DNA from 4 places in the Vibrio maritimus genome. Region 4 is predicted to be linked to each of the others. Evidence: predicted binding sites of a transcription regulator. Region 4 holds the regulator's gene; each other region holds the start of a gene.
The links. Region 4 encodes PurR, which represses purine synthesis genes. Its sites were predicted from a motif close to TNANGNAAACGTTTNCNTNA; they were not measured.

Region 1 (5,902 bases), 1.6 Mb from region 4:
CCATCAACAATGGCGCTGTGCGGGTCGTGGTTAAAGTCCACGGAAACCAGCGGTGCTTCAGTATAGTCAACAATGCCGTCTAATGTACACCGAGAAGCGTTAATAATGACTTGATTTACGTCATTAACTTTCACATTCGTATTTATAGTTACACTAAGATCCATAGCGGTGACGTTAATTGTTGGCACTCTTACAGAAATTGCTTCAAATTTGTTAGAAAATTTCGGAAAGATGCGTTCGATGCCCTTATGGAGTTTCGTATCCACCGGAATGATGGATAAACTGGCTGAGCGTGTACGGCGTAGATCACCATGGTAAGCGTCGATAACTTGTTGATCATTCATTGAAGAGTGAATGCTGGTGATAGTCCCAGAATCGATACCAAAGGCTTCATCTAACGCTTGAATAACCGGCACGATACAGTTCGTGGTACAAGAACCATTCGAGACTATGGTGTGATCTTTGGTCAGGGTATGGTGGTTAACACCGTAGATAACGGTGTTATCAAGATCATTGCTGCCTGGGTGAGAAAACAGCACCTTCTTTGCGCCAGCTTCGATATGTTTCTCGCCATCAGCGCGGCTACCGAATACACCAGTGCAATCTAATACGATATCAACCTCTAGGTTTTTCCATGGCAACAGGCTGATGTCTTCAAGGTGCAAAATACGAATGGTGTCGAACTGACCATCTTTATGCGTAAGGTACAAATGCTCTTGGTCATGAGACACCTTCTTATCAAAACGACCATGACTGGTATCGTATTGAAGCAGGTGAGCCATCGCTTCAGGTTGCGCCAACTCGTTAACGGCGACGACTTTAATTTGGTCGTTCTTCTCGCTTTCGTATAGCGCTCTGAGTACATTCCGTCCAATGCGTCCAAAGCCATTAATTGCCACTCTTAGCATCGCATTACGCCTTTTTGTTCACGTGATAAAGGCTTGCATGGTAACCGATAACGGTTGCTTTCGCATCAAGAGTTGTAAGCTGGTGACAATGAGTTTCTCGACCCAGAAAAAAACCGAGCACTAGGCTCGGTTTTTCATTTCAAGAAGAAAGGTGCTTATGCAAGCAGCTCTTTTGCCGTGTTCACAACGTTTTCCGTTGTGAAGCCGAACATCTTGAATAGCTCGCCTGCTGGTGCAGACTCACCGAATGTCGTCATACCGATGATCTTGCCGCCGAAGCCAACATACTTGTACCAGTAGTCCGCAATACCCGCTTCAACCGCGATACGCTTAGTCACTGCCGCTGGAAGAACGGCTTCACGGTATGCTTCATCTTGCGCGTCAAATACGTCAGTTGAAGGAAGAGACACTACGCGTACTTTCTTACCTTCAGCCGTTAGCTCAGCGTAAGCATTTGTTGCTAGCTCAACTTCAGAACCTGTCGCAATAAGGATTAGCTCTGGCGTGCCTTCGCAATCCTTCAGGATGTAACCACCTTTAGCAACGTTTGCTAGCTGCTCAGCGTCACGATCTTGCTGTGTTAGGTTTTGACGAGAGAAGATCAGCGATGTTGGGCCGTCTTTACGTTCAATTGCGTATTTCCAAGCCACTGCAGACTCAACCTGGTCACATGGACGCCATGTGCTCATGTTTGGCGTCACACGTAGTGATGCGATTTGCTCAACCGGTTGGTGCGTCGGGCCATCTTCACCCAGACCGATAGAGTCGTGAGTGTAAACCTGAATGTTTTGCACTTTCATCAGTGCAGCCATACGCATTGCGTTGCGTGCGTATTCCATGAACATTAGGAAAGTTGCACCGTATGGTACGAAACCACCGTGCAGAGCGATACCGTTGATGATCGCTGTCATACCGAATTCACGTACACCGTAGTGGATGTAGTTACCAGACGCATCGTCAGCCGTTAGCGACTGAGAACCAGACCACATGGTTAGGTTTGATGGCGCTAGGTCAGCAGAGCCGCCCATGAATTCAGGAAGCATCTTACCGAACGCTTCTAGTGCGTTTTGCGACGCTTTACGTGATGCAATGTTTGCAGGGTTTGCTTGAAGGTCAGCAATGATCTTGCTTGCTTCTTGTTCCCACTGAGCAGGAAGCTCACCGTTCACACGACGCTTAAACTCAGCCGCAAGCTCTGGGTAAGCCGCTTCATAAGCTGCTAGCTTCTCGTTCCAAGCTGCTTCTTTTGCGTTACCCGCTTCGTTTGCATCCCACTCTGCTTTGATGTCAGCAGGGATTTCGAATGGACCGTGTTCCCAACCTAGGAATTCACGCGCTGCTGCAATTTCGTCGTGACCTAGTGGTGCACCGTGACAGTCGTGAGAGCCCGCTTTGTTTGGTGAACCAAAACCGATGATGGTTTTAGTACAGATAAGTGTTGGACGTGGATCCGCTTTTGCCGCTTCAATCGCTGCATTGATCGCGTCAGCATCGTGACCGTCTACTGCAGGGATTACGTGCCAGCCGTAAGCTTCGAAGCGCTTAGGTGTGTCATCAGAGAACCAACCTTCCACTTCACCATCGATAGAGATACCGTTGTCATCCCAGAACGCGATCAGCTTGCCTAGACCTAGGGTACCCGCTAGTGAACACGCTTCGTGAGAGATACCTTCCATCAGACAGCCATCACCCATGAAGACATAAGTGAAGTGGTCAACGATATCGTGACCTTCTTTGTTGAACTGCGCTGCAAGAGATTTCTCAGCAATCGCCATACCAACCGCGTTAGTGATGCCTTGACCTAGTGGACCCGTCGTCGTCTCGATACCTGGTGCATAACCGTACTCTGGGTGACCTGGTGTTTTTGAGTGCAGTTGACGGAAGTTTTTAAGATCGTCAATTGATAGCTCGTAACCGCTTAGGTGAAGCAGAGAGTAAATCAGCATTGAGCCGTGGCCGTTTGACAGTACGAAACGGTCGCGGTCAGCCCACTCTGGGTTTGACGGGTTGTGATTTAGGTGAGAACGCCAAAGAACTTCAGCGATATCTGCCATACCCATTGGTGCACCTGGGTGACCTGAGTTAGCTTGTTGAACACCATCCATGCTTAGCGCGCGGATTGCATTAGCGAGTTGTTTACGAGAAGACATGTCTGCTCCTGAGTGCATTAAGCGAATTCCAAGTTTTTCATAGACTGATTGAATAATCAGCGGCGGCTATTGTCGCAAAGCCATATAGTCTCTGCAAACGATTTACCGTCATTTTTTGGCATTATCGCCGAATAATGTCGCCGGAATGTGGCGATCCACGCGTAAAATAGGCAAACGTTTGGCTATATGTTAAAAGCAAAAATCGCTTGCTAATCGAACATTGATGACTAGAATAGACGTCTAGATGTAGATACACCTACTATATATCATTGAATTTATTACAAGTGAGTGATTCGACACTCGCTTAAAAACAGTAATTGGAGCTCTCATGGCTAAGCACCTGTTTACTTCTGAGTCAGTATCAGAAGGCCATCCAGATAAAATCGCAGACCAAATCTCTGACGCGGTTCTTGATGCAATCCTAGAACAAGATCCAAAAGCACGTGTTGCTTGTGAAACTTACGTTAAGACTGGCATGGTGATGGTGGGTGGTGAGATCACTACTTCAGCATGGGTAGACATCGAAGAGCTAACTCGTGAAACTGTTCGCGAAATCGGCTACGTTCACTCTGACATGGGTTTTGACGCAGACTCTTGTGCCGTTCTAAACACCATCGGTAAGCAGTCTCCAGACATCAACCAAGGTGTTGATAAAGAAGATCCAAAAGAGCAAGGCGCGGGCGACCAAGGCATCATGTTCGGTTACGCAACCAACGAAACTGACATCCTAATGCCAGCACCTATCACTTACTCTCACCGTCTTGTTCAAAAGCAAGCGGAAGTACGTAAGAACGGCACTCTGCCTTGGCTACGTCCTGACGCTAAGTCTCAGGTAACGTTCCAATACGACCAAGGTAAGATCGTTGGTATCGATGCGGTTGTTCTTTCAACTCAGCACTGTGATTCAATCTCAACACCTGACCTGCGTGAAGCAGTAATGGAAGAGATCATCAAGCCAGTACTACCATCTGAGTGGATCAACAAAGAAACCAACTTCTTCATCAACCCAACCGGTCGTTTCGTAATCGGTGGTCCTATGGGTGACTGTGGTCTAACGGGTCGTAAGATCATCGTTGATACCTACGGCGGCGCAGCTCGTCACGGTGGCGGTGCATTCTCTGGTAAAGATCCATCAAAAGTTGACCGCTCCGCAGCATACGCAGCACGTTATGTAGCGAAGAACATCGTAGCGGCTGGTATGGCTGACCGTTGTGAGATCCAACTGTCTTACGCAATCGGTGTTGCTGATCCAACATCTATCATGGTTGAGACATTTGGTACTGAAAAAGTTTCTCACGACATCATCGTAGAGGCGGTTCGTCAAAACTTCGACCTGCGTCCATATGGCCTGCAAGAGATGCTAAACCTACTGCAACCTATCTATAAGAAGACTGCAGCATACGGTCACTTCGGTCGTGAAGAGTTCCCTTGGGAAGCGACAGACAAAGCAGCCATCCTACGTGATTTCGCTGGTCTGTAATTACTCTTAGTCTGAGTATTTACTCCAAAAAAGCCCTCAAATTTTTTTGAGGGCTTTTTTATTTTTTTAATCCTGTCTTTTCAAACACTTTATTACAAAGTTGTTAACTTCAACTCAGATGGCTTTGATTTAATACCCTTTTGAAAATTGTGTTTTCCTGTAACACGGTCAATAGTTAATCAAAAGTGCCCTTGCGAATAGACCAATTTGCTCGGTTTGTTCGTATGCAAAATAGAGCACTTAAGAGGGGAAGACGCTAATAACGGTAAGCTGGTAAGGACACGTCAACTGCGGCGAGAGTCACTGCTCGTGTTAACACCGCGACTATTAGCGCCATGCCCTGATAAAACGAAGGCCAGTTTGTCAATCAGGGAGGACATATGCCTCGAACTGTAAATTCTGATGACTTCCAGAAGAAACATGAAGTCAGGGATCAAGATTACGCTAAAACCATTCCGTGCAACCAACTGAGTGTATCAGCCCCATTCCACTGGCTTGCGCTCGGCTTGCATGACCTCATACGTATGCCAATCATTAGTGCTTTCTACGGGCTCTGCTTTACCGCAGCTGCGGTCGCGATCGTTCTATTGGTGCAATGGCAAGGTACACACCTCGTCATTATGCCAAGTCTCGTGGTTTATATGCTTATCGGGCCTTTCTTGGCGCTGGGTCTTTATGATGCCGCTTGGGAGAGAGAAAAAGGGCACAAACCGAGCCTGTTCCATTCCATGAAAGCGATTGGTCGCAACTCATCATCACAATGGGCGTTTGCCGTGTTACTTGCGGTAGCGATGATATTTTGGATGCGTATCGCTGCGCTGTTACATGCGCTCTACCCATCAGTGCAAGGCGCTCCCCTAACCGAGTTCGCGCCGTTTTTGATTACCGGCAGTGTTGTTGGCGCGGTTATCGCAGCGGTAATTTTCAGCATCTCAGCCTTCTCGATCCCTCTTATGATGGAGCGTCGAGTCGACATCATGACCGCGGTCTTCACCAGCTTTAATGCGGTGAAATCCAACGTTCCAGCCATGATAGTGTGGGCTCTTATCATCTGCGGCGGTATTTTAATTGGCTTTGCCACCTATGGGATTGGAATGATTGTGACCATGCCGATTCTTGGCTACGGAACCTGGCACGCATATCATGAGACTATCAAGAAGAAGCATCATGTCTGATGCGTTGGCATAACATCACATCCTGAGTAGAATAGCGCCCTGTTTGGGCGCTTTTTGTTTGGATTGAACTTCGTGGATGCAGAATTATCAGAGCAGCTTCACTATCTTGCTTTAAAAACACTGTCTCGTTGTATTGAGCGTGCACGTCACTACTTTGAAAGAGACTTCCCCGTCCCAGCGCTCAACTAC
Region 2 (5,902 bases), 360 kb from region 4:
TCAATGCACCTTGCTCAATACCTGCAGGTGAATCACAGATTACGAAGTCAAAACCCATTTCATCGAGATCGTCCAATACACGACGTACACCGTCTTTGGTCAGCGCATCTTTATCACGAGTTTGTGAGGCAGGTAGGATGAACAGATTATCAGTACGCTTATCTTTGATAAGTGCTTGATTTAGCGTTGCTTCGCCATTGATAACATTGACAAAATCGTAAACCACGCGACGTTCACAACCCATGATAAGGTCTAGGTTACGAAGACCGATATCGAAGTCGATAACGGCCGTTTTCTTGCCTTTTAGTGCCAGTCCTGACGCGATTGCCGCGCTCGAGGTCGTCTTACCTACGCCGCCTTTACCCGACGTTACCACAATAATGCGTGCCATTAATTGTTTTCCTTTAAATTCTAAATCGTGAGGATCTCGAAATCGAGTTGGTCATCGGTCATACCGAATAGCACCTTTTTACCCCAGTATTCACGTTCAATCTGATCGCTGAGCCAGTAGTTTCCTGCTATGGAGACTAGTTCAGCTTGTAAGTCGCTGCAGAGAATTTTTGCATCGCGTGAGCCACTTGCTCCTGCGATTGCTCTGCCTCGTAATGTGCCATGGATATGAATGGTGCCATCGGCGATAACTTCGGCGCCCGCACTCACATGGCTTAATATGACAAGGTCACTGTTTTTAGCATAGATTTGTTGCCCAGATCGAACTGGGTTGCGGACAATTTTGGTTGGTTCCATTTTAGCGGGGGCTTGAGAAGGTGCTTTACTTGCCGTCATGACCGCAAACCCTGCTTCTGACGCGAGGTTTTGCAGGCGCTTATCTTGGCAGCCGGTAACGCCAACAGGAATCATACCTATCTCTTCTACGCCCAGTTTTAGGTCGATAAAGTTAATATCGCCATCTACCTGACTAACATTGATCACCACGGGTGCCGAGGCGAAAAATGTCGGGGCTTGAGAGACTTTTTGTTGTAAAAATTGAACTGCTTTGGAAACATCGTTGTCAGAAAGATGCAACACCGATAAGGTGAAGCTACTGCCTTTCAGATCTGGGGATTGAGACATTGATGATCAAATCCTTGTGCCAATGACATTGCTATTGATTAGGTTATGCCAATGTAAACGTATCTAGAGGTTACTTGGGAATAATCATGTTATATTTCAACATTAGATACAGCAAGCTATCTTGCTCTCAAATGGATAATTAACTCTCAATTTTCCATAAACTAACCGAATTATTTCTTCTACTTGAGAAGATACGTAACGATAAGAGATACAACCATGCTTTGTTCAATCTATAAAAGCACTAAAAAAGACGGGGCATACCTGTACATCGCAAAGAAAGACGACTTTACTCCAGTACCAGAAGCGTTGATGGACATGTTTGGCAGACCTCAGTTTGTCATGGTGGTTAACCTTGCTGGCCGTACGCTGGCGTTGGTCGATGTTGAGAAGGTCAAAACGTCGATTAACGAAGAGGGCTTTTTCTTACAATTACCACCACCGCCAGAAAACTTACTGGATAAATACAAAGAGCAGAAAGCTCAACAGAAATAATCCGACTGCTCAGGGGAGGGCACGGTGAAAAAGATATTGTCACTGATGCTAGGGGCAAGCCTAGCCACAAGCGCAGTCGCGCAACAAAAGGAATCCTTCGAGGAATATGTCGCGGGTCTCAAGCAAGAGGCTCGAGAGCAAGGAATCTCTGAGCAAATCTTAACAGAGGCCTTTGCTGGTGTGGAATATAAGCCCAGAGCGGTGAAAGCCGACCGTAACCAGCCTGAGAAAAGACTGACTTTGGATGAGTACATACCAAGAGCGGTGCCGGATTGGAAAGTGAAGCAAGCGAAAGAGCTTCACAACAAACATTACGCTGAGCTGAAACGCATTGGTGACGAATATGGCGTCCAGCCGCGCTTTATCGTCGCATTGTGGGGCGTTGAAAGTAACTTTGGTCGCTTTACTGGTAACTATCGAGTCATTGATGCGTTATCAACCATGGCGTATGAAGGACGAAGAGAAGCCTTCTTCCGCAGTGAGGCTCTAGCTGCGCTGACCATTCTAGAACAAGGTCATATTGCACCTAAAGACATGAAAGGGTCTTGGGCTGGCGCAATGGGGCAAAGCCAGTTCATGCCGAGTTCGTTCCTGAACTTTGCTGCTGATGGTAATGGCGATGGCAAGAAAGACATCTGGGACAGTGAAGCCGATGTCTTCGCGTCAACCGCTAACTACTTAGCGAAATCTGGCTGGGATGATCAATACACTTGGGGACGACAAGTCAAAGTTCCTAAAGGGTTTTCTCCTGAGCTTCAGGGGCGCGACCCTGAAAAAGGCAAGTTCTTGCAAGAGTGGAGCAAGCTCGGTGTGACACGATACGACGGTCGCCCCTTGCCTCAGCTTGATGAAGACATTAAAGCTTGGCTTATTATGCCTGATGACGAGAATGGTCGAGTTTATTTGGTGTATAACAACTATAACGTGTTGATGAAGTGGAATCGTTCGTATTACTTCGCTTTGGCTGTCAGCCACCTTGCTGACCGAATCGCGATGGATTAACGCTCTCTCTCATTGTACATAAAATGAAAAAGCGCCCATGCACTCAGGCCGCGTGCATGGGCGCTTAGTTTTACTATCTGCTAGCCGGTCACTTTCTCTAAGAAGCTTGCCAGTTCATCAACGGCTTGCCTGTTGGATGACTGAACCGTCACTTCAGTGCCTTTCACTAGCTGCAATGTCTGCAACTTGAACAAATTCTTAGCCGTAGCCGTCTTACCCTTAGACACGATCTCGATATCTTCTGAGTATTTTTTTGCTTCTTTAACGAACTGCGCTGCCGGCCTTGTGTGTAAGCCGCTCTCTGCTGTGATCAATGCGTTTTTCTTATACATGGGGTACATCTCCTCGTTATTCGATTGATTCTCTTCTGAGGTTGTTTGTACCGAACATGCGGTTTGAAATCTGTGACGAAGAAGTAAAGTTGCTAATAGGTAAGAAAGTATCAGTACAAAATGAGAGGGGGTTAACGTTATCTGTATGATTGTAAAGAGGAAAGAGTGTGCGACAAGGGGCGGAGGGATAGTAAGGGAGCGAACTCCCTCACTCATTAAGATTACTTTTTAGCGGTATGAAATTGCTCACAAGCAATCATAGTATTCTCAATCAGACTCGCTACCGTCATTGGGCCAACACCGCCAGGAACTGGAGTAATGAAGCTCGCGTTTTCTTTTGCTACATCGTACTCAACGTCGCCAACCAAGGTGCCATTTTCCAAACGGTTGATACCTACATCGACCACAACAGCGCCTTTCTTGATCCAGTGGCCAGGAACAAAGTTTGGCTTACCAACTGCAACCACGACCACGTCAGCTTGGCGTACATGGCTTTCGAGGTCTTTAGTGAATCGGTGGCATGTCGTCGTAGTGCAGCCTGCTAGCAATAGTTCTAGTGTCATAGGGCGACCCACAATGTTCGATGCACCCACAATCACAGCGTGTTTACCACGAAGTTGAATGTTGTAACGATCAAGGAGAGTGATAATGCCTTTTGGCGTGCACGAGCGTAACTTAGGAATGCGCTGTGCTAATCGACCCACATTATAGGGGTGGAAGCCATCGACATCTTTTTCTGGAATGATGCGCTCTAGTACATGCGTCGTGTCGATACCTGCAGGCAATGGTAGCTGTACCAAGATGCCATCGACTTCAGGGTCATTATTCAGTTCGTCAACAAGGCTCAGAAGCTGTTCTTCTGTTGCGCTAGCAGGCAAGTCGTACGACTTAGACACAAAACCAACTTCTTCACACGCACGGCGTTTGCTACCCACATAAACTTGCGAGGCTGGGTCTTCACCCACTAATACAACCGCTAACCCCGGCGCTCGAAGTCCTGCATCCGTTCTCGCTTTAACACGAGCGGCAACTTCTGAGCGTACAGTTTGAGAAATGAGTTTCCCATCAATGTTTTGAGCAGACATAATTTTCCTTGAGAAAGTTAATTGACTGTTATTTTTGTGTGCATTGTCCCAGAAAACTATTTCAAAAGCTACAACGCAAACGTTTGCATCGGTGGGTTTTTCGTCTTTTGCTGATATGTTGACTTTTTTTTGGGCGTTTAAACCGCTCTAGGCAATAAAGCCATTGATTTACCTCTCCTAACTCGTATAATCCTTTCCCTATAGCGCGCCCTTAGCTCAGCTGGATAGAGCACGTCCCTTCTAAGGATGTGGTCGTAGGTTCGAATCCTACAGGGCGTGCCATTTATTTAGAAAGTCCCGATAATTCAATGAGTTATCGGGACTTTTGCTTTTTAGCGTCACTGTCCCTTTTCACCCCCTTGAGTGGACAGGTATTTGAATTTTGATACCCACGTCGTACTACTCCCTATCCCTAAACTGATAGAAAATACTCCATTCCAGAAGCTCTATAATTCACAAGTTAACTCTGTATACTTAAATATTGCCCAAAGCACATAGTTGAAATGATTTTGTGTGAGTAAGCAAATAATTCCTCCACAACATGAACTCAAATATTTCCACAAGCGACAGAAGAAAGATAAATCAGGTTCAGTTGGAGGAACTGCGTTAGCATGAAGAGTTAATAGTAACCACATGATTTTTATCAACTTTGGCGTGAAGTTACTATGAGTAAGTGCTTGTACATTGTCTTAATCTTTCCTCTCTATACCCATCATTGGATGTTACTCCAGAACGCTCCCTAGGCTTCTTCATTGTTTGGATGGATCGCGGCCTACAAAAGCGATAATCGATTATGTTGCTTTTATTGTATGGTTTGTTTTCATCGGAGACTGAAATCTGCCAGGACTCTATCAATCAATGTCTTTCTCATAAACAGTGAGGAGTATTCAGAGAGATTAAACATGAAAATTTTTAATATTGGCTTATTAGTTATGGCTGTGAACCTGCCAGTCATGGCTCAAGATGGTGTACAAAACGGCAAAGAAATGACGGCTGCTGATGTAGTAGAACAGGTCAAGCAGTACGGAGAATATATAGATTTATTTGCTGAGCAGAAGCGCAGGGGCGAGGAGTTAGACCAAGACAAGGTTAACTTCACTAATGGCGTATCAATGATGTGTATGGTTCTTCATGGTATTCAAGGAGATGAGTTTTACAAGAAAGGACATTTAATTGCAGTGTCTATCAACCAGACCATAAATGGTGTGCCAGAGAATTATATTGAGAACTCTGCGGACACTGCTGCCAATTGGCTCCCTGCATATATGGAGGTGTATAACCTCAACAAAGAGGATGCTGCAAAGTACATGATGAGTGACCTTAGCTGTATGAAGACATTGTAATCATGACGAACAAACTATTGGCACTAATTGCTGTTTTGCTATTCGCCCATCTCGGAACTCAGTTCAAGATGATAGACCAACTGAATTCTATTAGTGGTCGAACTGGTGGATATGACTTAGAAATACTTCAAACACAGAAAAAAATTTATGATTACGTTCGATTCAACCTGTGAGGTTTCATGAGTAAACTCGAGTTACTCAACAGAATCTGTGTACTTCAATTACAAGTTGTTGATGCGGAGGGAGTATAAACGAAGATTACAAAATGAGCTTGAATGCCTGAAGGAGAGGTGTCGAGATACTATCTTGCCTTATATATCAGAATGATTGAAACTAACATGCTAGCTTTTAAACGGAGGAGCTTGCCTTAGCGCCTCTATTGTGGATTGTAGCGATGTTTTTTTAGCATAGTAGCAATAGACTCACCATCAGCAAGATTTCACACAACACTTTTATATATTTCACTTTTCATCCTTATAGGTAGCATAGATTTAACTGCTTCTGTGGCCTTCGAGTCTTGTTAACTGGAGTTCTGCGACGAATTAGTAGATACATGAGCCAACCCAAACAGTGT
Region 3 (5,902 bases), 1.5 Mb from region 4:
CGCTAGGGAACCACCTGTTAGGACACTGGTACCTAACTTCACCACTACCGTTTTTTTGTCGGTAGATTGACGAGTATTATCCGTTGTCATCTCTGCTTGTTTGACGTGAAAAGTTTAATAGGGAGTGATGTTTTAGCAATCAAACATCATTTGTACAAGTAAAAAAGCGGTAGGAAGGGAAAAGAGGCGCAAAAAAGGTCTCAATGCTGATTTGATAGGCATTGAGACCGGATTTCTAGTACTAAACGAACTCTACTGAATCATCGTGAATTGATACGCTCAGCTCGAACTTCTCACTGAGTGTCTTCACCAATTTTTCATGAAACACTTCTTGCGTTCGATTTATCTCACTAACTGCCGATTTTGGTGCAGATTCTAAAATCCATTCACCCGTCTGATTGTAACGGCCGATCTGGTACGTCGCTTCAAACTGGTCTTCAACTAAGGTTAAGTCTAACCACCAGCCCCAAAACTCTCGATCTTCTGGAGACTTGGTGTCATCAACGCACACAGACAGGCAGTCAAAGTGATACGCGCCGTCTTTGCATAAGGTTTCTCTCAAGTAAGGGCCGATAGCTTTTAAGGCTGCAACTAAGCGATAATGAGTAGGGTTTTTAGCCGCTTCTGACATAGTGAAACTCCGTTTCTATATGAAAATAGTTGTAAAGATGAAATAGCGATAATTCTTATAGGATAATTATAGTTTTATCATATGCTTGATTACATACTGATTTCATATTTAACTAATTCCACACAAATGTCACCTTAAAAGTTCGTCCTCCAACCACTTAATCGCCATTTCGAGGGATTGCGCATACCCTTTTGCAATGCCCTTCGACGGAATCTCTTTCGACTTTCCATACTGGCTAAACATAGCAAGCAAGCGGTTGTCTGATATCGGCGAGACGATATCGCCTTCCATACTCATCGCCAAGATAGGCACTTTAGTGCGACGTGACGACAAGAACCCTTGCACTTTCAGTGACCAGGCAGTGAGTTGCCCTGCCAGACTATTAATATCCACTGCATCTTTACCAATGCGAGATGCCAACATATCTAGGTACATCTTTGGCATAGATTGGATGATTTGCGGAGAAGCCAAGCAGTGATGGATTGGCGCTCCCAGTGTGACGCAGGCTTTGATTTTTTCTGGCTCTAGAAATGAGAGGCGAGCCATAGCATTACCACCGAATCGGAAACCCAGCACCCCTACTTTGAAATGGTCGACCCAAGGAATATTAGGAAGCTCATTTAACACAGCCTGGTGCAGACATGACGTATCCTCGGTCAGCGGCCAATGAGAGCTGTGCCCTATTGATGGCATATCGACAGTCAGCATAGCGATACCCGCCGGCGCTAGATAATCTCGGAACAAACGCCACATATCTGTTTGCAGAGAATCAAGGCCTGCACTCACGATCACAACAGGTTGGGGTTTTTCAGTGCTCACCAAGTGGAGGTTGGCGGTAATCCGCTTATTTTTATATGGGACCTCTACCTGCTTGATAATATGACTGGTGTGTTTGGCCGCTTCGTTGTAAGCGTTATTCGCCAACACTTGAGCCTGCAAGGCTAGGTTGTCATTTTTCAGGTGTGGGTAGCCAGCGATACTAAAGCTCAATGAGGCCTTAAATAGCTCCTCTGCTGCAGCATCACCTGTAAGGTCATTGGCTCGCTTCTGGTGAAGCATCCCAAGCTTGGTCCACTCATAGTTCCAGTTACCGCCGTGGTAGCCCATAACCGTATCGAGCCACTCATCTATCGTTCTTGAGTGATCAGAAGACGCAATTTTGGCAAGTGTCTCTTCCAACTCGATAGGGTCAATACCTTGCCATGCCCATTGCAGACGCAACAGGTTCCGGTACCAAGAACTCGGGTTCTCAGCGCGGCGGCGCTCAAGAATTTCCATGCTACTTGGCATATATCGAATGAGATGGGAGGTTTCCTTTGCTTGTTTGTTCTTTTCAAACAAGGTTTCAGAGATATTTTTACTGACTTCTTCAGACATACGCGCACCAACTATTACGATTACAGCATCAATATAATCGAATAATCATCATTATTCAGGGGTTTTATCGACATTTTAACGTGGTTCTATCGCTGTTAGTGACTTGGTTTGTTAAATATCTGAAATCCATGTTTCAGGGTTGACGACGGTTGATTGCAAATATGCTGGATTTCGAGCAAAAAAAAACCGCAACTTGGAAAAGTTGCGGTTTTTTTAAACATCACTGTTTACTTTTGCTTACGGTTAATTGGCTCAACGTAAGACAGCGCCATATCCCATGGCTGCTCGATCCAACAATCTTGGTCGATATCAACAATGTACTCGTCAACTAGCTCTACACCAGCTGGCTTAGCGCACACGGTTACTAGCTTAGCTTTCGGGTACATTTCACGGATTTTACGTGCTGTGTCACCGCTGTCCACAAGATCATCAACGATTAGGTAACCTTCACCGTCGTGCTCTGGAGCTTTAAGTACAGTCATATCACGTTGGTGATCGTGGTCGTAGCTAGAGATACATACTGTATCTACATAACGAATACCTAGCTCACGAGCTAGAATCGCTGCTGGTACTAGACCGCCACGACTTACACCGATAATGCCTTTCCACTGTTCCGCTGGCATTTGACGCTCAGCGAGTTGACGGCAATATGCGTGCATATTGTCCCAAGTGATGATGAATTTGTTAGCCATAATAATAACCTAATTAAACCGTATTCGAGACTTAAGCAGCCACAATGTACTTGATGACAAAGATTGCAGACATTACCCAAACACTCATGGATACGTCGCGACCTTTACCACTCAGTGCTTTAATAGCAGCATAAGCGATGAAGCCAAGTGAGATACCTTCTGCAATTGAGAATGTGAAAGGCATCAGCAAACAAGTCACAACAACCGGTGCCGCTTCAGTAATGTCTCTCCAGTCAATACCGACTAGACCTGACATCATTAGAATTGCTACATAGAATAGCGCACCCGCAGTTGCGTAAGCTGGGATCATACCCGCCAAAGGCGAGAAGAATAATGCAAGTACAAACAAAATGCCAACAACTACTGCAGTAAGACCAGTACGACCACCTGCTGCAACACCGGCAGTACTTTCTACATAAGAAGTGGTGTTTGATGTACCTAGTAGCGCACCTACTGATGTTGCTGTTGAGTCAGCCAGTAGTGCTTTATTTAGACGTGGGATTTTGCCGTCTTTACCAATAAGGTCAGCTTTTTGTGCTACACCAACTAGCGTGCCCGCCGTGTCGAACAAGTCAACAAATAGGAAAGCAAACACAACAGAAATCATACCGATTTCGAACACTGCCGAGAAATCAAGCTGCATGAAGGTTGGCGCGATGCTTGGTGGTGTAGACATGATGCCGCCCCACTGAACGTCACCAAAAATCAGACCAAGACCCGTTACTGCTAGAATCGCAATCATTACCGCACCTTTTACGCCACGGTGAACAAGAGCAATAGTAATGAAGAAGCCAACAGCCGCTAGTGTTGCAGGAAGAGAAGTGATGTGACCTAGAGACACAAGTGTCGCTGGGTTATCAACCACAATACCTGCGTTTTTCAGCGCGATAAGCGCTAGGAACAAACCGATACCTGCTGAGATACCCGTTCGAAGCGACATCGGAATCGAGTTAATGATCCACTCACGGATCTTAAACACGCTCAAAAGAATGAACAAGATACCAGAGCAGAATACTGCCGCCAGTGCCACTTGCCATGTGTAACCCATACCCAGTACTACTGCGTAGGTAAAGAAAGCATTCAGGCCCATGCCTGGTGCTTGTGCGATTGGGTAGTTTGCTACAAAACCCATAATGAAACAGCCGATAGCTGCTGCCAAACAGGTTGCAACAAATACTGCGCCGCGATCCATGCCTGCGTCAGCAAGAATTGCTGGGTTAACAAAAATAATGTAAGCCATCGTCAGGAACGTAGTGATACCTGCGATAATCTCAGTGCGCACTGTTGTGCCGTTTTCACTGAGCTTGAACAGCCTTTCGAGCATAATCGAATCCCTAAAAGTGTAAAAAGTAAACGGTTGCGTAAACGATTGGCGCGAATTATAAGGTTATCAAAACGCAAATTCCAGCTAGAATTTTCACTCTAAACAGCGAATTATCCTCTTGATATGAAACTTATATGGTAACGATCACTAACAATTTGAAATAGTTACCGAGAAAGCGCCCCTTTCCATCATAGCGACTAACCAAGACAACTGCGCAAAAAGTAGCCACACTTTTTGAGATAAAGACGGCATTTCACGGAAAAAAGGCAAAAAAAACGCCACTCATATGAGTGGCGGTAGAATAATTTGGTCATCAATTGGGGTATGTAACCAACTATAAATTCTTCAAAATAGGGGGAAAACGTATCGCTTATCTACCGTAGTAGACGTTGTACGCGAAGTCTTTTGTGTATACGTTTTGATTCGTCCAAAACATCGCGCTTGCTAAACCTTTCATAACATCACCTTCTAACAAAACAAATAGTGGAAAAACGTTGCTTTGAGTCTCGGTTCCTTGGAGGCGATAAATCGGGCTCTGTCCGTGAGCATTGTGTTGATTCTCTCAACTGGTGAAAAGAATACCATATCGGATTAAAATTACAACCATAAAGACGATCAAAGTCACAAATATTTCTTTCAACCTACCAAAAACCGTAATTTCTGTAATTTTATTACGGATATTAATATCATTAGTATGCATTGGCGCACACTATGCTAGTCACGAAAATTGACATGACCCATTACATTATCTCTTCGGTTTCACTACTAGATGTTTACAACTAGTGGTATCCTTTGCTTTGTCTTTAATAAGCTAGAAATCCAGATGTTCACACCGTGAATTTAAACATCTGACGAAGAACAACCTAGCAAAGCCCGAATAAAGGAGAGTTCTGTGTCTGAATTCCACTCTGAAATCAGTAAGTTGTCACCAGCCCCAGTATGGCAATTTTTCGACAAAATCTGCTCAATCCCTCATCCATCAAAACATGAAGAAGCACTAGCACAGTACATTATTGGCTGGGCAAAAGAGCAAGGTCTTGATGTTAAACGTGACACAACGGGTAACGTATTCATCAAAAAGCCAGCAACAGCTGGTATGGAAAACAAAAAAGGTGTGGTTCTACAAGCCCACATCGATATGGTTCCTCAGAAAAACGAAGATACCGATCACGACTTCACTGTTGATGCTATCCAGCCATACATTGATGGCGAGTGGGTAACGGCAAAGGGCACGACTTTGGGTGCTGATAACGGTATCGGTATGGCTACGTGCCTAGCTGTTCTTGCGTCTAACGATATCAAACACGGCCCACTGGAAGTGCTACTAACCATCGACGAAGAAGCAGGCATGACGGGTGCGTTTGGTCTTGAGGCGGGTTGGCTTGAAGGCGATATCCTTTTAAACACTGACTCAGAGCAAGAAGGCGAAGTCTACATGGGCTGTGCTGGCGGTATCGACGCAGCGCTTACCTTTGACATCGCACGTGAATCTGCACCGCAAGGTTATGTTGCTCGCCAACTAACACTAAAAGGTCTAAAAGGCGGTCACTCTGGCTGTGATATCCACACAGGTCGTGGTAACGCTAACAAACTACTAGGTCGCTTCCTAGCGGGTCATGCAAAAGAGCTTGACGCTCGTCTTATCGAGTTCCGCGGCGGCAGCCTTCGCAACGCAATCCCACGCGAAGGTTTCGTTACTCTTGCGCTACCAGAAGAGAACCTAGCTAAGCTAGATGAACTATACAGCTTCTACACTGAGCTATTAAAATCTGAGCTTGGTGCTATTGAGACTGACATCGTGTCATTCAACGAAGCTGCGGATCTCGCTGATGTGTTTGCCTCTGAATCTGAAACGCGCTTCATCGCAGCACTTAACGC
Region 4 (5,902 bases):
AGAGCTCGCCATTGTTGACCACATTCTGCCCGGTTGCGTAGCTACTGCCAGCGATATAGTTTGTCGCACCTGAGCATTTACCTCCTGCCGATGCTATGGCTTCAACCGTGATAACTTGCGACTGGGACGTCGCGCCTTTATCGTCTGTCGCAACGGCTTGTATCGTATAGCTGCCCGCAGCGGTTGATATCCAATCCATGACCCAAGGAGCGACGGTCACAGACTTTTCTAGTGCACCATTGACACTAAATTCAACCTTGCTAATGGTACCATCCGAGTCTGAGGGCTCTGCGGTAAACTGGACACTATCTCCTACCGAAACTTGAGTCTTCGAACTGGTCAAGGTAACAACAGGTGGTTGATTAGATGCGTCTACGACTGAGAATGTCTGAGCCGATTGTGTCGACGCACCTTTATCATCAATGGCTGTCACTACCAGTTCATAATTGCCACTTTCCGTCAACCAAGTTACTTGGTAAGGAGCGCTCGACAGCACTGCCAGTTGCGCCCCTTGCAGCTCAAATATCACCTCTCGAACTTCCCCATCACTGTCTTCGGCCAATGCAGAGAAGGTGACTTGGTTTCCTGAGGCTAACTGTGCGTTGGAGGCTGGAGAAGTAATCGTCACTGAGGGAGCAGCGTTTGTGCCACCAGCATCACAGGCCCCTATTAATGACCATTCTTGATAAGGTTCGGAGTGGTTAACAGGGTTAGCGTTCAGGTTCCACCAGTTCGCTTGGTACGCCGATGATTGCCATTGAACTTGAGCGCCACCGTTGTAACTTGTGCCGTCGTCCCAAATAGGAAAACTGTCACACTGTACTGCCAAGCTTGGTGCAGAAAACAGTAAACTCGAGGTAAGCATCAGCGACAAATTCACTGACCGTTTAAATATTGGAATAGAGCCTAATTGTAGCTTGGTCATGGAAAATCCTTTTGTTGAACCAAAGAATGTCGTTGCCAATCAATGCTGCCCAATAGAGGCAGTTCAACGGAAACGACGCCACTTTCAAACTAGCTCAGGTTTATAGAGTCTTTTTCCGACTCAGAAAGCACCGACTTCTCACGCGAGTCAGTTAACAAAAATAGTTACAAGTTGCATATACAACGACCAAGTATCTCTACATTGCTCCCATAAAAAAGCTCCAGCTATCAAAGAGACAACTGGAGCATTTTCTATCACTACACGCTAGCCGACTTTAATCACCAGCAAACATGTAGCCCTCGCCATGGACAGTGATAAATATCTGTGGATTCTTTGGATCTGATTCCATCTTGGCACGCATGCGACGGATAAGAACATCAATGGTTCTATCGTTCGGCGCATCAACTCGATGACTGATCATATTGAGGATACGCTCACGGCTCAGAACTTGATTTGGATACGTTGAGAGTGCAACTAACAATTCATATTCAGCCTTGGTCAGTTTTACAGGGTCGCCATTATTCGTCAGTGAACGACGCTGCTTATCGAACGTCCATTCACCAAAGTGAACCACATGCTCGTTTTGCACTGACTCTTCAAGTACTGGCTGTTTGCGCGCTAGTGAAATACGCCACAATAGGTTTTTTACTCGCACTAACAGTTCACGTAGCTCAAACGGCTTAGTGACATAGTCGTCTGCACCCATCTCAAGGCCAACAATACGGTCAATACTATCGGTGCGACCGGTCACCAAAATGATTCCAATGTCTGACTGACTTCTTAACTCTCTTGTCAGCATCAAACCATCTTCACCAGGGAGGTTAATATCTAACATAACGAGATCGATACTGGATTCTTCCAGCACCTGACGCATCGTCTGACCATCTTCAGCTTCGCTAACCAAGTAGCCTTCATTTTCGAAGTAGCCAGCCAGCTTACTGCGAGTGACTACGTCATCTTCTACAACCAAAACGTGATATTTCATCTGTGGTTTCTCAATCTTGTCATGACAGGGACATTCTATTCATAAACATTCACAATTCTAGTCTACATCCCCTCATAGGCATGGAAACCTTACTATTTTTTGATTCAAAACAACCAAAACGATTGCGTCTCATATGCAACGAATACTCGTGTTAACTTACCCTTAAAGAAATTAATTTTTGTCTTATTTTTTCATAAGTTAACTCAATTTTTCACACAACAAGTTATTGCTATTCATCTTTATTGGCTAAAATAGAGTTATCATTTTTGGAGATTATTCAAATGCAAGAAATCAAAGCATTTAATGAGCAACGCGCAGAAATCTATTGGTGGCTTTCAAGCCTATTCGCTGCCGAGCTCACTGATGATGAACTCAACAAATACCATAGCCCTGAAATTCGCTCTTTCTTATCTGGCTTAGGAGAAAACCCTTCCCTAAAAGAACCCATTCAGGTCTTTACAGAGTCCTTGAACCGCCTTCAAGTCAGAGAAGACGCACAATTAGAGCTTTCTGCCGATTTTTGCGATCTATTTTTAAAGTCGGACAAGCATGGCGCATTGCCTTATGCCTCTATGTATATTGGTAAGTCTGGTCTTTTAAATGATCAACCTGCACAGGATATGGCTGACCTGTTAGCTAAGCACAGTGTGGCAGTGAATAAGGACTTAAATGAGCCAGCGGATCACCTCGCGATCGAGCTAGATTTTCTAGGCAACTTAATCATTCGCTCCAATGAGCTTGAAGCGGAAGCACATATGAACGATGCGCTGCACGAGCAAGCAGAGTTCATCAAGAACTACTTGATGACATGGCTACCTCAGTTTGTTGCGAAATGCCAAACCAACGACGAGTTTGGGTTTTATGCCTCTGCCGCTAAACTACTCGAAGCATTCTGCCAACTTGACTACACCTACCTAGAGGGTGAGCAAGGCTAGCCAACCTTAAAGCGCAAATCATTTGCATCACATCTGTGAGAATTAATTTGCGCTTTAGTTATAAATTTATTGGATAAGTCATTGCCAGCGCCCAAACCTAAGTCTACAATCCGCCGTTTAAATGCAAATGCCCTTGGCATTCAACGCGGACTTGTGTCCAAAAACACCTGTTGAAATCTACGCTCTGAGCTTTTTTCGCCGTGGCTTGCATGCAACTTTCGGTTTTCGCAGCCAAATACTATGTTTACAACAACATAGCGTTATATGTTTGCAAAGACCACTATACTTGAAGCGGTACCAACGTTAATTATCAAGCCGCGACTAATAGGATATCACTATGGCAACTATTAAAGATGTCGCCCGCCTTGCAGGCGTTTCAACGACCACAGTATCCCACGTTATTAATAAGACTCGCTTTGTTGCTGAAGCAACTCAAGAAAAAGTGATGGCGGCGGTCGACGAACTCAACTACGCACCAAGCGCCGTTGCACGTAGCTTAAAATGTAACTCAACGAAAACCATTGGTATGTTAGTGACTCAATCAACTAACCTGTTCTTTTCTGAGGTTATCGATGGTGTTGAGAGCTACTGCTACCGCCAAGGCTACACGCTGATCCTATGTAACACTGGTGGTGTGTATGAAAAGCAACGCGATTACATTCGCATGCTGGCAGAGAAACGCGTGGATGGCATCCTCGTGATGTGCTCTGATCTTACCGAAGAGCTGCTAGAGATGCTTGATCGTCACGCCGACATTCCTAAAGTTATCATGGACTGGGGCCCAGAAAGCTCACAAGCGGACAAGATCATCGATAACTCCGAAGAAGGCGGTTATCTCGCAACGAAGTTCCTGATTGAAAAAGGTCACACTGATATTGCTTGTCTAAGCGGTCACTTGGAGAAAGCCGTGTGCCAAGAGCGTATCATCGGTTACAAACGTGCCCTTGCTGAGGCAGGTATCGAGATGAAAGACGATCGTATTCTTGAAGGCAACTTCGAATGCGATACAGCGGTTATCGCAGCTAACCGTATTGCTGCAATGGAAGACCGACCTACCGCTATCTTCTGTTTCAACGACACCATGGCGTTTGGCCTGATGAGTCGCCTACAACAACTGGGTGTGCGCGTACCTGAGGACATCTCTGTCATTGGTTACGATAATATCGAGCTGGCTGAGTACTTCTCGCCACCTCTAACCACGGTTCACCAACCTAAACGTCGTGTCGGTAAAAACGCGTTTGAGATTCTATTAGAACGAATCAAAGATAAAGGTCATGAAAAGCGCATTTTCGAAATGCACCCAGAGATTGTTGAACGAGACTCTGTCAAAAGCCTTACATAATGCTGACAAAAGTGCCTTTCCAGGCACTTTTTTTTGAACCCCATTCAAGTTTTCTTCTCTCGATTGTTAGTTTTTTACGCACCCTCAAGCACAAATAACCCACCATTATTTGAACCAACATCACATTTTTGCAACTGAGTAATCATAGGCTTATGTCGTTTTCATTTATTCTAATGAAGTCACGCACAGGGCAAACCATCTGAAAGGGTGGGACGCAAAGCCTCCGGCCTAAACCAATTTTTAATTGATAGGTAGCGGGGTTGCCGATGGCAAGGGGAGAAGACTCAGTTATGGCATATGCCTAACAGAGCTCTGACACCTGATTGCTATACTCTCGGACCTGATTCTGGTGACACAATCAATAACACCGAGAAAAGAATAAAGCATGGATAATCCTATACTAAAAAATTCAATGCAATTATTCGCTCAGCTTGGAAGAGTAAAGTCTCGCTCCATGTTTGGGGGATTTGGCATCTTCGTAGATGATACGATGTTTGCCTTAGCAGTGAATAACAAATTACATATCAGAACTAACCGTCAGACCGTATCCACCTTCAAAAAACTGGGTTACAAGCCTTATGTTTATAAAAAGCGTGGATTTCCCGTTGTTACTAAGTACTTCGCGTTACCTGAAGACTGTTGGCAAGATCAAGAAGGTATTCTCGATCACGCTAAACAGGCACTCGAGTTCGCGAAAACTGAGAAAGAGCAACAATCCGAAGCGAAACCTAATCGCCTGAAAGACCTTCCGAATCTTCGCCTTGCCACTGAGCGCATGCTCAAAAAAGCAGGCATTGAATCAGTGGTTGAACTTCAGGATCATGGTTCGGTTGAGGCTTTCAAGGCCATTCAGAGAACCCATTCAAGTACCGTAGGTTTAGAGCTTTTATGGGCTCTTGAAGGTGCGATAAATGGTACTCATTGGTCTGTGATTCCTCAGACTAAAAGAGACGAACTGGCTAGCTTAATTAATTAAGTTACGGTCATCTCGAGAAAAAATCAGCCTTATGGCTGATTTTTTTGTATTAGTTGAAAGGAAAAACATACTCAGCCTTTCTACTACACTAATACTGAGTCATCAAAAGGATATCGTCATGAGCAAGAAGCTGATACTAGGATTGGTTTTGGTTGCTGTCGTCATTTATTTGGGCATCAACTTTGGTCAACATCTCACACTAGAAAACGCAAAAGTACAGCAAGTAGCACTGAGTGAATACATCAATGAGAACTTTGTGGCTGCTGCCCTCACCTATTTCTTCGCTTACATAGCGATTACTGCATTCTCTGTTCCAGGCGCTGCCGTGGTTACCTTACTTGGCGCAGCACTGTTTGGCTTTTGGACTAGTTTACTGCTTGTTTCATTTGCGAGTACCATAGGCGCTACATTGGCATTCTTGAGCAGTCGCTTCCTACTTCGCGATTGGGTACAAAGTAAGTTCGGTTCGAAACTTGAGACGATCAATAAAGGTGTCGAAAAAGACGGTGCTTTCTATCTATTTTCTCTAAGACTCATTCCTGTGTTCCCATTTTTCTTGATTAACTTATTAATGGGTCTCACGCCAATTCGAGTCTCTAAATATTACTTGGTGAGTCAACTGGGTATGTTGCCAGGAACTGCAGTCTACCTCAATGCGGGTACTCAGCTAGCGAATATTGACAGTCTATCCGGTATTGTTTCCCCTACCGTGTTGGCATCATTTGCCCTACTCGGTTTG

Region 1: metK (methionine adenosyltransferase) is a predicted target of PurR. The motif match lies at 3,225-3,244, and genes of this name have one in related genera.
Region 2: folD (bifunctional methylenetetrahydrofolate dehydrogenase/methenyltetrahydrofolate cyclohydrolase FolD) is a predicted target of PurR. The motif match lies at 4,057-4,076, and genes of this name have one in related genera.
Region 3: LY387_RS03850 (NCS2 family permease) is a predicted target of PurR. The motif match lies at 4,046-4,065, and genes of this name have one in related genera.

The regions. Positions count from the first base shown of each region.
Region 1 is NZ_CP090438.1:387,438-393,339, reverse strand. It holds gene epd (erythrose-4-phosphate dehydrogenase) at 1-908, opposite strand, end outside; gene tkt (transketolase) at 1,064-3,076, opposite strand; gene metK (methionine adenosyltransferase) at 3,387-4,538, shown strand; gene LY387_RS01825 (DUF2189 domain-containing protein) at 4,919-5,713, shown strand; gene LY387_RS01820 (SprT family zinc-dependent metalloprotease) at 5,786-5,902, shown strand, end outside.
Region 2 is NZ_CP090438.1:2,737,856-2,743,757, reverse strand. It holds gene minD (septum site-determining protein MinD) at 1-391, opposite strand, end outside; gene minC (septum site-determining protein MinC) at 412-1,074, opposite strand; gene LY387_RS12550 (YcgL domain-containing protein) at 1,291-1,566, shown strand; gene LY387_RS12545 (lytic murein transglycosylase) at 1,591-2,568, shown strand; gene LY387_RS12540 (HPr family phosphocarrier protein) at 2,649-2,900, opposite strand; gene folD (bifunctional methylenetetrahydrofolate dehydrogenase/methenyltetrahydrofolate cyclohydrolase FolD) at 3,122-3,985, opposite strand; tRNA gene LY387_RS12530 (tRNA-Arg) at 4,191-4,267, shown strand; gene LY387_RS12525 (hypothetical protein) at 4,888-5,328, shown strand.
Region 3 is NZ_CP090438.1:844,003-849,904, reverse strand. It holds gene proB (glutamate 5-kinase) at 1-90, opposite strand, end outside; gene crl (sigma factor-binding protein Crl) at 242-631, opposite strand; gene frsA (esterase FrsA) at 761-2,008, opposite strand; gene gpt (xanthine phosphoribosyltransferase) at 2,236-2,700, opposite strand; gene LY387_RS03850 (NCS2 family permease) at 2,732-4,024, opposite strand; gene LY387_RS03845 (aminoacyl-histidine dipeptidase) at 4,917-5,902, shown strand, end outside.
Region 4 is NZ_CP090438.1:2,374,452-2,380,353, forward strand. It holds gene LY387_RS10770 (Ig-like domain-containing protein) at 1-925, opposite strand, end outside; gene torR (two-component system response regulator TorR) at 1,200-1,910, opposite strand; gene torD (molecular chaperone TorD) at 2,192-2,845, shown strand; gene purR (HTH-type transcriptional repressor PurR) at 3,183-4,187, shown strand; cyclic di-GMP riboswitch class I at 4,367-4,455, shown strand; gene LY387_RS10790 (TfoX/Sxy family DNA transformation protein) at 4,573-5,163, shown strand; gene LY387_RS10795 (TVP38/TMEM64 family protein) at 5,282-5,902, shown strand, end outside.